One region of the Pallidibacillus thermolactis genome, then DNA from elsewhere that is predicted to be linked to it. Evidence: riboswitches for the same ligand, from Rfam matches in the RefSeq annotation. Region 1 holds a riboswitch; each other region holds the start of a gene.
The links. Region 1 has a riboswitch for preQ1 ahead of queC (7-cyano-7-deazaguanine synthase QueC). Riboswitches for the same ligand answer to the same signal wherever they lie in the genome.

Region 1 (4,546 bases):
CACCTTCTTCACTTCCGAATTGGTTCGTCTCTAGCCTTAACTATGCTTGTATGAACCTTACACTAGGTGCATCTATGGCGATTATATCGGGAAGTACCATTAAGGATCCGAAAATCGCGGCTTTCGGTGGACTTGCTGGTGGTCTCGGACTAGGAATTTTAATTCAACTTGTCCACTTTGCCATCTTCATTAAAATTGAAGAAGTTGCCACTCTTGATATGCCGTTACTCGGTATTATCAATGAAATTTCACCAATCTTAGGAACAATAATGTCCATTGTCATTTTCGGAATGATATTTAATACAACAGTGAGTGTAGTCTACGGTTTTGTTGCACGACTTGCACAAACTGGTACAAAGAAATTTAATGTTATTTTAGTGATTGCACTGATCAGTGAATTTGGATTAAGTTTTATTGGTTTTACTGGTCTTGTTTCAAGTTTCCTTCCATTAGTCGGATATTTAGGTGTTATCTTAATTGTCGCACTAATAATTGCACCATTTAGACTGAAAAAAAACAACTCAGATTCTGAATTAAATTCAAATCAATCAAAAGATAAACTTGCATAATCAAGAGAAAACGACAGAACGTAGTAGCCCACTATGTTCTGTCGTTTTGTTTTAATAAATGACCGCTCTTAACTTCGGATGTTTTACAATTTGAACAATTGTAATAGCACCAATACTTTGGAAAAGAATTTTCACAATAAGTTGACTTAAAATCGCCACTGGGACAGCTTCCCACGGAATAAATCCAGCACCTAAAGGACTTAATCCTAAAATAACAAAAATAGCAGAATCTAAAAATCCTCCAACAATCCCACTTAAGAAGACTCTCCACCCAATGGACAATTTTAATCGTGTATAAATTTCCGTATCCGACGCCTCTGAAATTAAAAAGGATACGGCGGACGCCATTACAATCATTAAAGTATCACCTAATAAATAGGAAACAAAAGCTGATAAAACTAAAGCAGTGGCAATGAAAAGATATGTTAATTTACGACCATATTTATTTTGAACAATATCCCGAAATATAAATGTACATCCAATTAAAAACGTGCCAATTGGAATAATAAGTATACCGACTTCTAATGGTTGAAATGCTGCAGTCAACACATTCGCTAGAATAATAGAAGCTAAATATAAAAATACTCTCATTATACAATCTCCTTCAACACTGTGCTGTTTTTTTACTTTGAATATATTTTTCATACCCGTTTCTACGGAGGACACAAGCAGGACACGTTCCACAACCGTCGCCAATTATTCCCTCATAACAGGTTAATGTTTTTGTTTTAATTAAATCTAATATCCTTAACTCATCAGCTAACTTCCAAGTTTCCGCCTTATCCAACCACATTAAAGGTGTATGGATCACAAAATCTTGATCCATCGCTAAATTGATCGTAACATTTAATGATTTAATGAACGAATCACGACAATCCGGATAACCGCTGAAATCCGTTTCACTTACCCCTGTTACTAAGTGCTTGGCACCGACTTGACTGGCTAAGACTGCGGCAAAAGATAAAAAAAGTAAATTTCTTCCAGGTACAAAGGTTGATGGCAATTCGCCATTTTCCCCATTTTTCACTGCGATATTATTTCTTGTCAATGCATTCGGTGCAAGTTGATTTAATAAATCCATATTCAAAATGTAATGCTTAACACCAGTCTCTTTGGCTATAGCTTGGGCACATTCGATTTCTTTATTATGACGTTGGTTATAATCAAATGTGACAGCAACTACCTCTTTAAAGTTCTTTTTTGCCCAAAATAAACATGTTGTGCTATCTTGACCTCCACTAAACACAACAACTGCCTTTTCATCTTTTAACATGTAAGCTTCTCCTTTCTAAAGAAAAAAGCAGTACTAAGGGAAGTACTGCTTCTCACTTAGTTTTTTTATAGAGGGTGACTATAACCTCATAACAAACAAAAAAGCCATACTAACGAAAGTATGACATTCCTTAGTTTTTTATAGAGGGTAGCTAGAACCTCTGCCGCAAGTTGCGGACTTTCTATTTTATTTTCCACTATTAATAGAAACATAACATCGGATATTTTTCAAGAGAAATATTGAACATTATTTACCAGCAAAAGCATTGAAAGTTATATATAAATACAGACCACATCTTGGAAGATCAAATGATGATAAGCAAAACATACTTGCAAAGGTATACTTTGATTATTCACCTTTCTTAAGCAAAGTTTATAATAAAAGATAGTACAAATGAAATGGTGTAGGTAATATGGATAAAAGATCCTCCCTGACCATACTTAATTTCCAGTTTTTCTTTTACAATTTACAATAACAAAGAAGAAGGTAGAGTTGCATGGAACAAATAAAAACGCCGTTATATGATGCTTTAGAGAATTTTTATAAAAAAAATAAAATCTCTTTTCATGTTCCCGGTCATAAAAATGGACAAATATTTTTTACGCAAGGTCCATCTCTTTTTCAATCAGTACTTTCTATTGATGCTACCGAATTGACAGGCTTAGATGACTTACATGCACCCGAAGGTCCTATTCTCCAATCGCAATTCATGTTAGCAAATTTATATCGGGTAAAGAAAAGTTTCTTCCTCATAAATGGATCAACAGTAGGCAATTTAGCAATGATACAGGCAGTTTGTGAACCTGGTGATACAGTTTTTGTTCAAAGGAATTGTCACAAGTCGATTTTACATGGACTCATGCTAGCCAATGCAAATCCTGTTTTTTTAACTCCTAATTATTATGAAGATTGGGGTATAGCCGGCTCTCTTGATGCAATAACGGTATTAAAGGCACTTGAAAGTTATCCGAAGCCAAAAGCCATTATTTTAACTTATCCAAATTATTATGGTTTAGCGGAAGAAGAGAATGTAAAAAAGATTATCCATATAGCTCATGAAAAAAATATCCCTGTTCTTGTAGATGAAGCTCATGGTGCACACCTAACTTTAGCATATCCGTTTCCAAAAAGCTCCATATCATTTGGAGCAGATATCGTCGTTCACTCGGCACATAAAACATTACCTGCCATGACAATGGGCTCTTTTTTACATTTTAATAGTAATCTTATCGAAGAAACCCAAATTGAATTTTATTTACAAATGTTGCAATCCAGCAGTCCTTCCTATCCGATCATGGCATCCCTTGATTTATCAAGGGGCTATCTAGCATCATTTACTGAGGAAGATCAATCGTATTTGCTAAAAAAAATCAACGCGTTCAAAAACTTACTTTCTACTATTAAAGAGATTGAAATTTTAGCACCACCGGCTAATGTAACAATGGATCCGTTAAAAGTTACTATTCGTTCCACAACAGGCTTAAGTGGCTATGAATTACAAAAATTACTTGAAGAAAAAGGAATCTACACTGAATTAGCAGATCCGCAAAATGTGTTGTTCGTTCTGCCGCTTTTAAAACGTGAAGAAGAGTATCCTTTTAAACAAACTGTTGAGTTAATTCAATCAGCAGTGAAAAACCAAGTAAAATCCAAGGTAAACGCTCCATCATTTCATTGGAAAGAAATCGAAATGATGACAAATTTAGAAATCCCCTATAGTGAAATGCGAAAACGTTCGAAAAAACAAACTCCATTTAAAGAGGCCATTGGCAAAATCGCTGGAGAAATGATTATACCTTACCCACCAGGAATTCCACTCATTATGTTAGGGGAACGAATTACAATAGAAAAAATAAACACCCTCGAAAAGTTAATTTCACTCGGTTCTAGATTTCATGGTGGAACTGGTTTAGAAAATGAGAAACTCGTTCTTTTTGAAAAATAAATAAAACGAAAAATGCTGGCCAACACCCTAATAGTATGGCCAGCATTCCAATCATTTCATATTATTTTAGATTTCCAGGTACAGATTTCAAAATTCTCCCATCTGCTGCTTTTTTCACTGGAGACTTTGCAGGACGAATAACTTTCATTCATCTCACCACCTTTCATGGTAAACTTTTAATCTATTAAACCGTAGCTTTTGCTTTCTCTTCTTGCATTAAACTATTTTTCCAGATTAGGTTTAATACTTTACGTACATTTCGTTTTTCATATGGACAAGGTCTTTCTCCTGTCACAACACGATACCATGGACAATGATTTCCTTGACAAGCTGGACGGAAGAAGCAAGATTGACAGCCACTATCGTTTTCTTCACCATTTGTTACCCAGAAAGCAAGTTTGTCATAATCAAGATCTAATGTACCATCTTCATAGATATGACCTACTTTGTTTACATCTTCATCTAAAACCGTTGTACATTTATAAACTTGTCCGTCTGAACCAATGACTAAAGAATTCGGCTTAGCTGCATAACAAACGGATGCGGTTGGCATCATAGATCCAGCTACAATTGGACTCATACTCACCCCTTGTTGTACCGCTTCTTCTTGGAAATCCCATATTTTTTGATTGGAAATAATATGGTTACAAATTGGCAGCTCATCATCATTTTTACCGCCCCATTTCCCAACTGGGCGGAAGAACATACCAAATCGTTGGTCATCAGAGAAATGATCTCGAACAAACTTAATAAGTTCAC
Region 2 (4,546 bases), on a different contig from region 1:
TTTATCCATTTTGAATCCTTCGTATTCATCAGTTGTTCCGTTACTTTATTGACTTAAGATTTATTCTCTATACAATTTTATAAAAATAGGAATATATAGTAAAAATGATAAAGCTAGAAAAGTAAACGTGATTCCCATTAAAAAGTTGGCAATAGAAGAATCCAAATTAGGAAAGGCAATCAATGATAACATTGCCATATAAAAGACAGCTGTTGAGACTTTGCCGAACCACATGGCACCGTCCAGCTTTTTTCCTTTTTTTAGTAAAATGAGTCCATTGATTCCCATAAATAACTCCTTTACAACAAATAAAGCGAAAATAATCCACATGTAGTGAAATTTGAACATTAGACAAATTGCAATGGCTGCTTGCTGTAATTTATCAGCAATTGGGTCTAAGGCTTTACCAAGTTCCGTTATTTGATTAAATTTGCGAGCGATGAGACCGTCGAATAAATCTGTTAGTGCAGAAAATAGAATAATCACAGCTGCTAAGTAATAGTCCGACGTTTCATTTGCAGTTGAATATATATAAATAAAAATGGGGAGTAAAATAATCCTTATATAGGATAAACAGTTAGGTATGGTAAAAATTTCTTTAGTCGTTAATCGCAATTTATGATCCTCCTAAAGCTTGTATAATACATATTATATTATATTGGGTTTGGAAATGATTGTATTCTTTAGAATTATTTTTATAGAATATAAAATTGGTTATAAATCATAAAGGAAGAAGCTTCAATGGGACTGATCAAAATATGCGATTACTTATGTGTATAATCATTGGTTTTTGTTACGATATTTACGGTATATGATGAATGAAAAATTATTTAAATGACAATTAATATAATCTTTTAAATGGAAGAACATGCCGCTCAGTATCTTGAAATATTTATGAAACTCAAACTATGTAAAAATAAGTTAATAAAAGATGAACGATAATAAGATTAAAAACTATGATGTTGTAACTCGTTAATAAAATTTAATGATGAGTTTTTGCATAATCCACAAAACAAGAAATAAATCTGAATTCATTAACTTAAGTTTGAAATCTACGGAAAAAATATATATGTATAGATGAATGAGTTAATGAAATTGTTGAATCGTTTGTTTTGTTTCGATTATAATGAAAATACAAAAAAATAGTGATTTTTATTCACTGTTAAAATAGTAGATAGGCTTATTATAAGCAATTTACCCACATGAATCTAATCAATATTGAGAGGAGATATCAATATGGGGAGTGAAATAAAATTAAAAGAACATATTAGACAATTAGAAGAGAATTTATTAAGTCCAGAAATTCGAACGTCACGAACGGAATTAAAAAAAATACTTGCTGATAATTTTTTTGAATTTGGCAGTTCAGGTAGAGTTTTGTTTAAGGAAGAAGAAATACCAGAAGACGGAATTGGCATTGTTAAGATGAAAATGAGTGAATTTGAAATACACCGATTATCAGACGAGGTTGTATTAGCAACTTATCAAATCTTTAACGAGATTACAAACGAATATTCTTTACGAAGTTCCATCTGGAAGCAATTTGACGGTGAATGGAAGATGGTTTTTCATCAAGGAACAAAAACAAAAAATGTTTGATCAAAACTTTTTAGATAAATGTCTTTAAAAGGATCGTAGGTTATAAAATAGTTTGTTCCTTGTCAAAGAACTGTCCATAAATCAAGTCCGTAATAAATATTTAATCTCCCCTGACATAGACGAAGAGAGAATTGTATCCATTTGATTAATCTATTTAAATCAAAAACATGTTAGATGACAATATTGTATATAATATTGAAAAATTTCTTAGTTGAAGAAGTCATCTTGTGGAAATGAAAAAACTTGTATATTTGCAAAGATCACCATATGAAAAAGATAATAGTGTTTATTTATCTGTCTTGTATGAAAAAAAAGAAAAAGGGATAAGCTTTTAATTGTTAAATTAAATCCAATGGGGTGATTATGTGACACTTAGCTTAATACCATATATCATTACAAATGGAAACGGCAAAGAAGCAGTTAAATTTTATCAAGAGGCGCTAGGAGCGGAGCTATCGAATTTTCAAACTTATGGAGATCTTCCAGATAGCCCTGATTTTAAAGTACCAGAAGAGATGAAAGATCTTGTGTTGCATGCACAATTACGCATTGAAAATTCCGAGTTAATGATATCTGATAACTCCCCGGGAGAACCGTTTGAAGTGGGCTCAAATTTAACGATTGCAATTGTCCTAGATGATAAGGCAAAAGCAGAAAAAATATATGAACGCCTGCAAGCAGACGGAGAGGCTATTATGCCATTGCAATCAACGGATTGGAGTGAAGCATATGGTCAAGTTACAGATAAATTCGGAGTGAAGTGGCAAATTTCAGTAGAAAATTCAAATAACAACTAATGGTTCTCAACCTTGACATGCGAATGGTTAACATATATGATAAAATATTGTAGAATAAAATACCCGTATAATGCGGGAGAGGTTCATAGCGAAACCCTCTATAAAAAACTATGGATCATACATATTATAACCTTGTCCATAGGACAGGGCTTTTTATTTGTATCCGAAGTTAACTTCGTTATGTGAACCTCCTCCTGCACAATCAAAGGAGGATTTTTTTATGGGAAGAGAAAAACAAGAAGTATCTTTACTAGGGAATCAGGGCACAAAATATGTATACGAATATGCACCTGAACTTTTAGAAGCGGTTGAAAATAAACATTCCAATCGTGATTATTTTGTGAAGTTTAATTGTCCTGAATTTACTAGTCTTTGTCCAATAACGAATCAACCAGACTTTGCAACAATTTATATTTCTTATATTCCAGATAAAAAATTAGTAGAAAGTAAATCTTTGAAACTATATTTATTTAGTTTTCGTAACCACGGAGACTTTCATGAAGATTGTGTCAATATTATCATGAATGATTTAATTAAATTGTTAGAACCTCGTTATATTGAAGTTTGGGGGAAATTTACACCTCGTGGTGGAATTTCCATTGACCCGTATTGTAATTATGGAAAACCAGGAACAAAATATGAAGAAATGGCGAATTTCCGTATGATGAATCACGATTTATATCCTGAAAAAGTGGATAACCGTTAAATTCACAGGGTAAATGGGAGAAGGCTTCGTTATTTTTTTAAATCATTTATTGACAATTTTCCACCAAAAACAATCTTTTTTCCTGTTAAATATTATATAAATCTTTTAACATTTATTTTGAGTTTTCAACAAAACCAATATGATAAATCTAAGGATGAGAACTTGTATCAAATACATGAGTAAAATCAATTACAAGGAGTGTATTTATCTTTATCATGTTTAAGGAAAAATATGCCATATAAAAATTGTTAGTCTGGGTTACACTAAAAATAAATGAACTAACATAAGCGTTTGTTTTTAGTAAGCTCAGACTTTTTTGTGTTTAAACTCCGTTTATCAGAAAATGAAAAAGAAGGGATTTCTTTAACCTTTTCAACTCTAACCGTTCAAGTCCAATTTTTTAAATAGAATTAAGAGCTATTGTAAAATGTCGAATAAGTACTATTTTGTTGATTATACTTTTAGGAATATATTTTGATTAATGATTGATAGGGAGGATGTTTATGGAACAACAAAATCAACCTAGAACACAAGTTTTGTTAAAACATAAAGAAAACCAAAATCTCCAACAACTTGCAACGACCCTTGAAACAATAGCAAAAAAATTAAGGGAAGAACAGAAATTCGTATTTATGCAAGGAAATGAAGAAATTGTCATTAGTCCGACGGATGATATAAAAGTAGAATTTGAATATGAAGTGAAAGGAGATAAACACTCGTTTGAAATTGAATTCGATTGGTATGAAGGAGAAGAAAAAAAGACAATGAAAATTTTATAGTATAAATATTAAAAACATACTAACATTAGTAGTACAGACCTAGGCCAAGGTTTGTGCTACTATTTTTTTATAGTAGAAGTGAAGGAAGGTCGAACAGCCCCTGGGACCAAATAGAGTCCGTATTAAAAACAGACCAACTTCACATCCTTATTTGAATCAGTTTAGTATGTTGGGTCCGAAGAGACCGTGTATAAGAAAATGGAATCGATAAGGCAATGTGAAGAACTTCTATGTTTGGCTAAAAAGGAGAGGCAGAAAATATGAAACACGTAGTGGCATTTGATGTCAGTATGGGGAAAAGTACAATGGTCATTTACGACCGTTATCGTCAATGCGAATATGAGGGTGAAATAACCCATAACCGTTACTCTTTCGAGAAATTAAACGAAACCCTTATATCTTTAACACAAAAAGATGGACAGGCACCTGATATTGTCTTTGAAGCAACAGGCGTATATTCAAAACCACTAGAACGATTCTTAGGTGATCAAGGTTATATGTATTATCGAGTTAACCCACTCGAAGCGAATATTCAAATGGCTTCAATGAGGAGACAAAAAACAGATAAAAGCGACGCTCATGAACTTGCGAAAACTCACTTTAGAGCTGAACGTGAACAAACTTATCAAGAAGAGGAATATTATAAACAAATGCGTGCAATGACG
Region 3 (4,546 bases), on a different contig from region 1:
CACTGCAAGATATAGAAAAAAGTTTAAAATTAAAGGAGAAACCTGTTGTTTGCAATATTACGAAATGGACTGACCTAATGCCGACCTATGATATATCACATCCAGAAACGGTTAAGAAACTAGAAAAAATTTTCGAAAACAATTTTCAAGGTATATTCATCGCTGGTTGTTCGTATTATGGAGCAGGGATATCAGATTGTATTGAAAATGGAAAGGAAACCGCTAAAAAAATTGTACATACTATTTATGAGTGAGTAGATTAGGAGGGATAGGATGGCAAATGTAGATGCTATAATGGAATGGACGTTTTATGAAGAAGTAGACGTACCACGAGATGTTCAAGCGATCTTAATAGAAGGTGAAGAACCCCAGGTTGCTTATCGTACGGTCCGTGATGTTGCCGTTGTAACAAATAAACGATTTATTATTGCTGATAAACAAGGAATTACAGGAAAAAAGGTTGAGATCTATACGATTCCTTTTAAATCGATCGACATGTATTCCACCGAAAATGCAGGTCGACTTGACTATAATGCTGAAATTCAATTTTGGACTCGAACAGGGAAATTTAAATTAAATTTAAATAAAAAAGTTGATATTCGGAAACTTGATCGTATCATTGCATCTCATATTTTATAATGAAAAAAGCTATCCGATGGTTTAACCAACTTATCAATTTGGTTGGAAAAACTTGTCTGGATAGCTTTTATAAATTATTTTATTACTTTATCAAAATGAACATTTTTATGGATAGCAAACATAATCGGCATTGTAATGAGCATAACTGCAATTTCCCCAAGAATTAATATACCCCAAGTTTTAAAAAATGGTGTTCCGAAAGCGATGTTTAACTCCCAAGAAATGATAAAAATCATAATACTAAAAACAATGGAATTTATCACCATACGTGCCCAAATGTTTTTTACATATTTTGAAAGAAGAATAAAGATTCCTAAAGAAATGGCAGTATGGGCTACACCGAATGTGATATCTAAAATTTTCATTGGCGAGAAAATCAAATTTGCTAAAAAGACACCGATAACGATGCCGAAGAAATATTTTTTGTTAAAAACAATTAAATGATTAAACATTTCCGATAGCCGTAATTGTAGTACACCGAAAGCAATTGGTTGGACTAAGAAAGTGACAGCAATATACAGTGCAGCTACAATTCCACTTACAGAAATCGTTCTAATATTCACTTTTTATCCTCTCCTTAGTTTTTTTACGTGGGATGGTTGCGAACCACGTCGGATATCTCCGAAAATTAGACAACTCTTAAATTGTATAGGAAATGATATTGAAAAACAAGCGATTGTTGTTATGGGAATATATGGATAACTGTGAATTAAGGGTTGTGTTTTGGCTTTCTAAAATATATATTTAATATTTGTTGTATAGTTAAGATGGACATTGAAAACCCTGTCGAATGCCTTTATTCATAACATAAAGTTTATACGCTAGAATATATAGTCAATTTGTTTGATTTATGTGAAGGACTAAACATAAAGGGGTTTCGAAAAATGTTTAGCATTTGTGTACAGACGGGCGTCACGCTATTCAAAAATAAACTTTGCAACAATTTTATTCCATGGATACACTAATAATGAATGAAGGTGGATAAAAATTGAACAATATAAGAAAACGTAATTATACTATTGATGAGATTTGTATTTTGGCGGGGCAAATTATGCTCGAAAGTGGTGCTGAAACATATCGAGTTGAAGATACTATGAATCGCATTGCGAAAAGCTTTGGGGCTGAATATGTAGAAAGCTACGTAACACCTACAGCGATCGTTTTTTCCATTGATGGTGATGAAATTACAAATACAAAAATGAAACGGATTGAAAAAAGAGGAACGGACTTAAATAAAATTACTGTTGTCAACAGTTTGTCACGGGAAATTAGTGAAGGAAAATGGACGCTTCAGGAAGCGTACCAAAAATTAATAGAAGTGCAACGCGCGCCATTCGTCTATTCTTATTGGCTTCAAATATTAGCTGCGACAATCGTGAGTGGATGCTTTGTTATTATGTTTCGTGGGAGTTGGGTTGATTTTATTCCAGGAATGATTACCGGTGGATTTGGCTACTTATGTTTTTTAATTATTGATCGCATTGTGAGAGTACGGTTTTTCTCTGAATTTATAACTTCAGCAATTATTGGAATATGTGCTCTATTACTTGTATATAACGGATTTGGAATGGAAGTCGATAAGATTATCATTGGGTCTGTCATGCCGCTGGTACCTGGGCTGGTCATTACAAATGCCATTCGGGATCTTATATCTGGTCATTTAGTCTCCGGTATTACAAAAGGAGCGGAAGCACTGCTTACAGCGATGGCTATTGGAAGTGGAATTGCGATTATTATTGGTCTATTTTAAAGGAAGTGATTGAATGTTAGAGCAACTTGTAACCAGTTTTATCGCTTCGAGCGGTTTTGGTATTATTTTTAATGCACCGAAGCAGGCAATTGTAAAGTGCGGATTTGTCGGTATGCTTGGTTGGATGATTTACTTTTTCATGGTAGAAAATACATTTGATGCAGTATTTGCAAGTTTTGTAGCATCCTTCTTTATTGCCATCGTTAGTTATTATTTTGCAAGACGTTATAAAACTCCAGTTATTATATTTACAGTCGGTGGCATGATTCCTCTTGTTCCGGGAGGACTAGCCTATAATGCGATGCGTCACTTTGTCTTAAATGATTATAATGTTGCCATTCAACTTGCTGCTAAAGTCCTATTCATAGCGGGAGCTATTGCGATGGGGATTATTTTTTCTGAAGTGTTTAATCAAATTGTTCGTAATATCCAGCTAAAGATACGGAAAAAACATGTATAACCAACCTCTTTTTAACCAAGCTATTATAAGAGGTGGTCAATATGAATAAACCAATTGTGACGGCACTTACGACAATTGGATTGGCGCAATTTTTAAAAATACCTTACAAAAAAATAACTGATGGGAAATGGGAATGGGAGATGTTCTTTGAAACAGGCGGAATGCCCAGTTCTCATTCCGCAGGGGTATCTTCTTTGGCAACATATATTGCCTTACGAAGAGGCGTGAAAACCATTGATTTTGCATTGGCAACCGTTTTTGGGTTACTTGTTATGTATGATGCTCAAGGAATTCGCAGACAATCAGGAGAGTTAACCATTAAAGTAAATGATCTTGAAGAGGAAGTGGAGCGCCTTCGTGGAGAGGAAGACCACCACTATCATGATGAAAAATCCAAAAGATTACGAGAGCGGCTTGGTCATCAGCCGATTGAAGTAGTAGGTGGAGCACTTTTTGGTATACTTTCTGGATTTATTGCATATAAACTATTTGAAAATTAATTGGTTGACTGTCTAATAAAGAGAAATGGTTCAATTCGGACAGTCTTTTTTACTATTTTTAATTGTAATACATTAATGTCTTTAAAATGAAAGGATTTTGCAATACTTTAGCGAATATTGTTTGGTAGAATAATTATAATGTAAAATCTTACAATTGATTTAAAAAAATTACGATATGTCATGACATGATTTTTTTACTATATAATATATAGATAGGACTCCAAAATATTTTACAATTATGTTTCTTCGTCATACTTTTAGCATCTTTTCGTACCAAACATTTCCTTGTCATTTAAACTCGAAGCTAGTGTGAAAGTCTCATATTATTATATTTTTAAAACTAGGTGATGAAGATGAATAATGAAAAACAATTAATCACAAAAAGTTATTACCGATCATTAATTGATGAAGATCTTGAGGTACATCCGATCGAACAATTAGGCGAACTGTTTTTTAACGAACAGAAAAAGGATAGACCAGATGCATCATTTATTCGCTATGCTCAAGGAGAAGTTTACTTTTTAAACAAAGATTATGAAGCGGCAATTTTTAAATGGGAGAATGTGCATAATGAATTTAAGCAGTGGGCAAGGAAAAATATTGCAGATGCATACTTAGAAATGGAATTATTCCAAAATGCGGAAGAGATTTATCTATCCATTCAAACCGATTCCCTTGTATTACAAATGGAAGTATTGTTACAACTCTTTTCCCTCTATTTACAACAAAGTGATCATAATCGAGCAGACCAAATTATTAAACAAGCAGTTGCCCTGAATCCGGATTATCCAAATGTAGCAAAATTAGCTCGAAGCTTCTTTGAGCAAAGGGAAGATTGGTCAAGTGCGTTAAATTTAGTTGTACAAGAATCCATTCGAACAATGGACACAAACTGGCTTGAAGTATTAAAAAATTATATACGTAGTGGTTATGCCAAAAACTTCGAACCGACCTATTTTTTCCAAGCACTTACTATTTGTCATGAATTAGATATTGACTTATTTGAGCAATTAATCGTTTCGCTTTGGAAAAAGTATGAAAGCGAAGGGCAATTGTTTGATTGGTTGTTACAAATTAATGGATATTTGAAGGATATCGAAATTTCAAGCGACTATCATTGGCAGGAGCTTTCTCATATCTATAAAAATACCTATGATACACTCATGGGTGGTTCTTACTCTATGGAGAAGTTGAAGG

Region 2: linked by a shared signal. The riboswitch ahead of queF (preQ(1) synthase) and the one ahead of queC (7-cyano-7-deazaguanine synthase QueC) in region 1 are both predicted to bind preQ1.
Region 3: linked by a shared signal. The riboswitch ahead of OEV82_RS03965 (QueT transporter family protein) and the one ahead of queC (7-cyano-7-deazaguanine synthase QueC) in region 1 are both predicted to bind preQ1.

What each region holds. Positions count from the first base shown of each region.
Region 1 is NZ_JAOUSE010000004.1:36,238-40,783, reverse strand. It holds gene OEV82_RS02540 (YkvI family membrane protein) at 1-569, shown strand, start outside; gene OEV82_RS02535 (VUT family protein) at 621-1,160, opposite strand; gene queC (7-cyano-7-deazaguanine synthase QueC) at 1,174-1,842, opposite strand; PreQ1 riboswitch class I at 1,967-2,009, opposite strand; gene OEV82_RS02525 (aminotransferase class I/II-fold pyridoxal phosphate-dependent enzyme) at 2,339-3,787, shown strand; gene OEV82_RS02520 (radical SAM/SPASM domain-containing protein) at 3,972-4,546, opposite strand, start outside.
Region 2 is NZ_JAOUSE010000038.1:23,833-28,378, forward strand. It holds gene OEV82_RS11675 (CDP-alcohol phosphatidyltransferase family protein) at 61-615, opposite strand; gene OEV82_RS11680 (nuclear transport factor 2 family protein) at 1,237-1,599, shown strand; gene OEV82_RS11685 (VOC family protein) at 1,965-2,396, shown strand; PreQ1 riboswitch class I at 2,469-2,514, shown strand; gene queF (preQ(1) synthase) at 2,617-3,102, shown strand; gene OEV82_RS11695 (amphi-Trp domain-containing protein) at 3,606-3,881, shown strand; gene OEV82_RS11700 (IS110 family RNA-guided transposase) at 4,142-4,546, shown strand, end outside.
Region 3 is NZ_JAOUSE010000006.1:94,102-98,647, forward strand. It holds gene hemG (protoporphyrinogen oxidase) at 1-254, shown strand, start outside; gene OEV82_RS03960 (PH domain-containing protein) at 274-639, shown strand; gene OEV82_RS03965 (QueT transporter family protein) at 714-1,202, opposite strand; PreQ1 riboswitch class I at 1,211-1,255, opposite strand; gene OEV82_RS03970 (threonine/serine exporter family protein) at 1,628-2,389, shown strand; gene OEV82_RS03975 (threonine/serine exporter family protein) at 2,403-2,849, shown strand; gene OEV82_RS03980 (divergent PAP2 family protein) at 2,891-3,349, shown strand; gene OEV82_RS03985 (tetratricopeptide repeat protein) at 3,703-4,546, shown strand, end outside.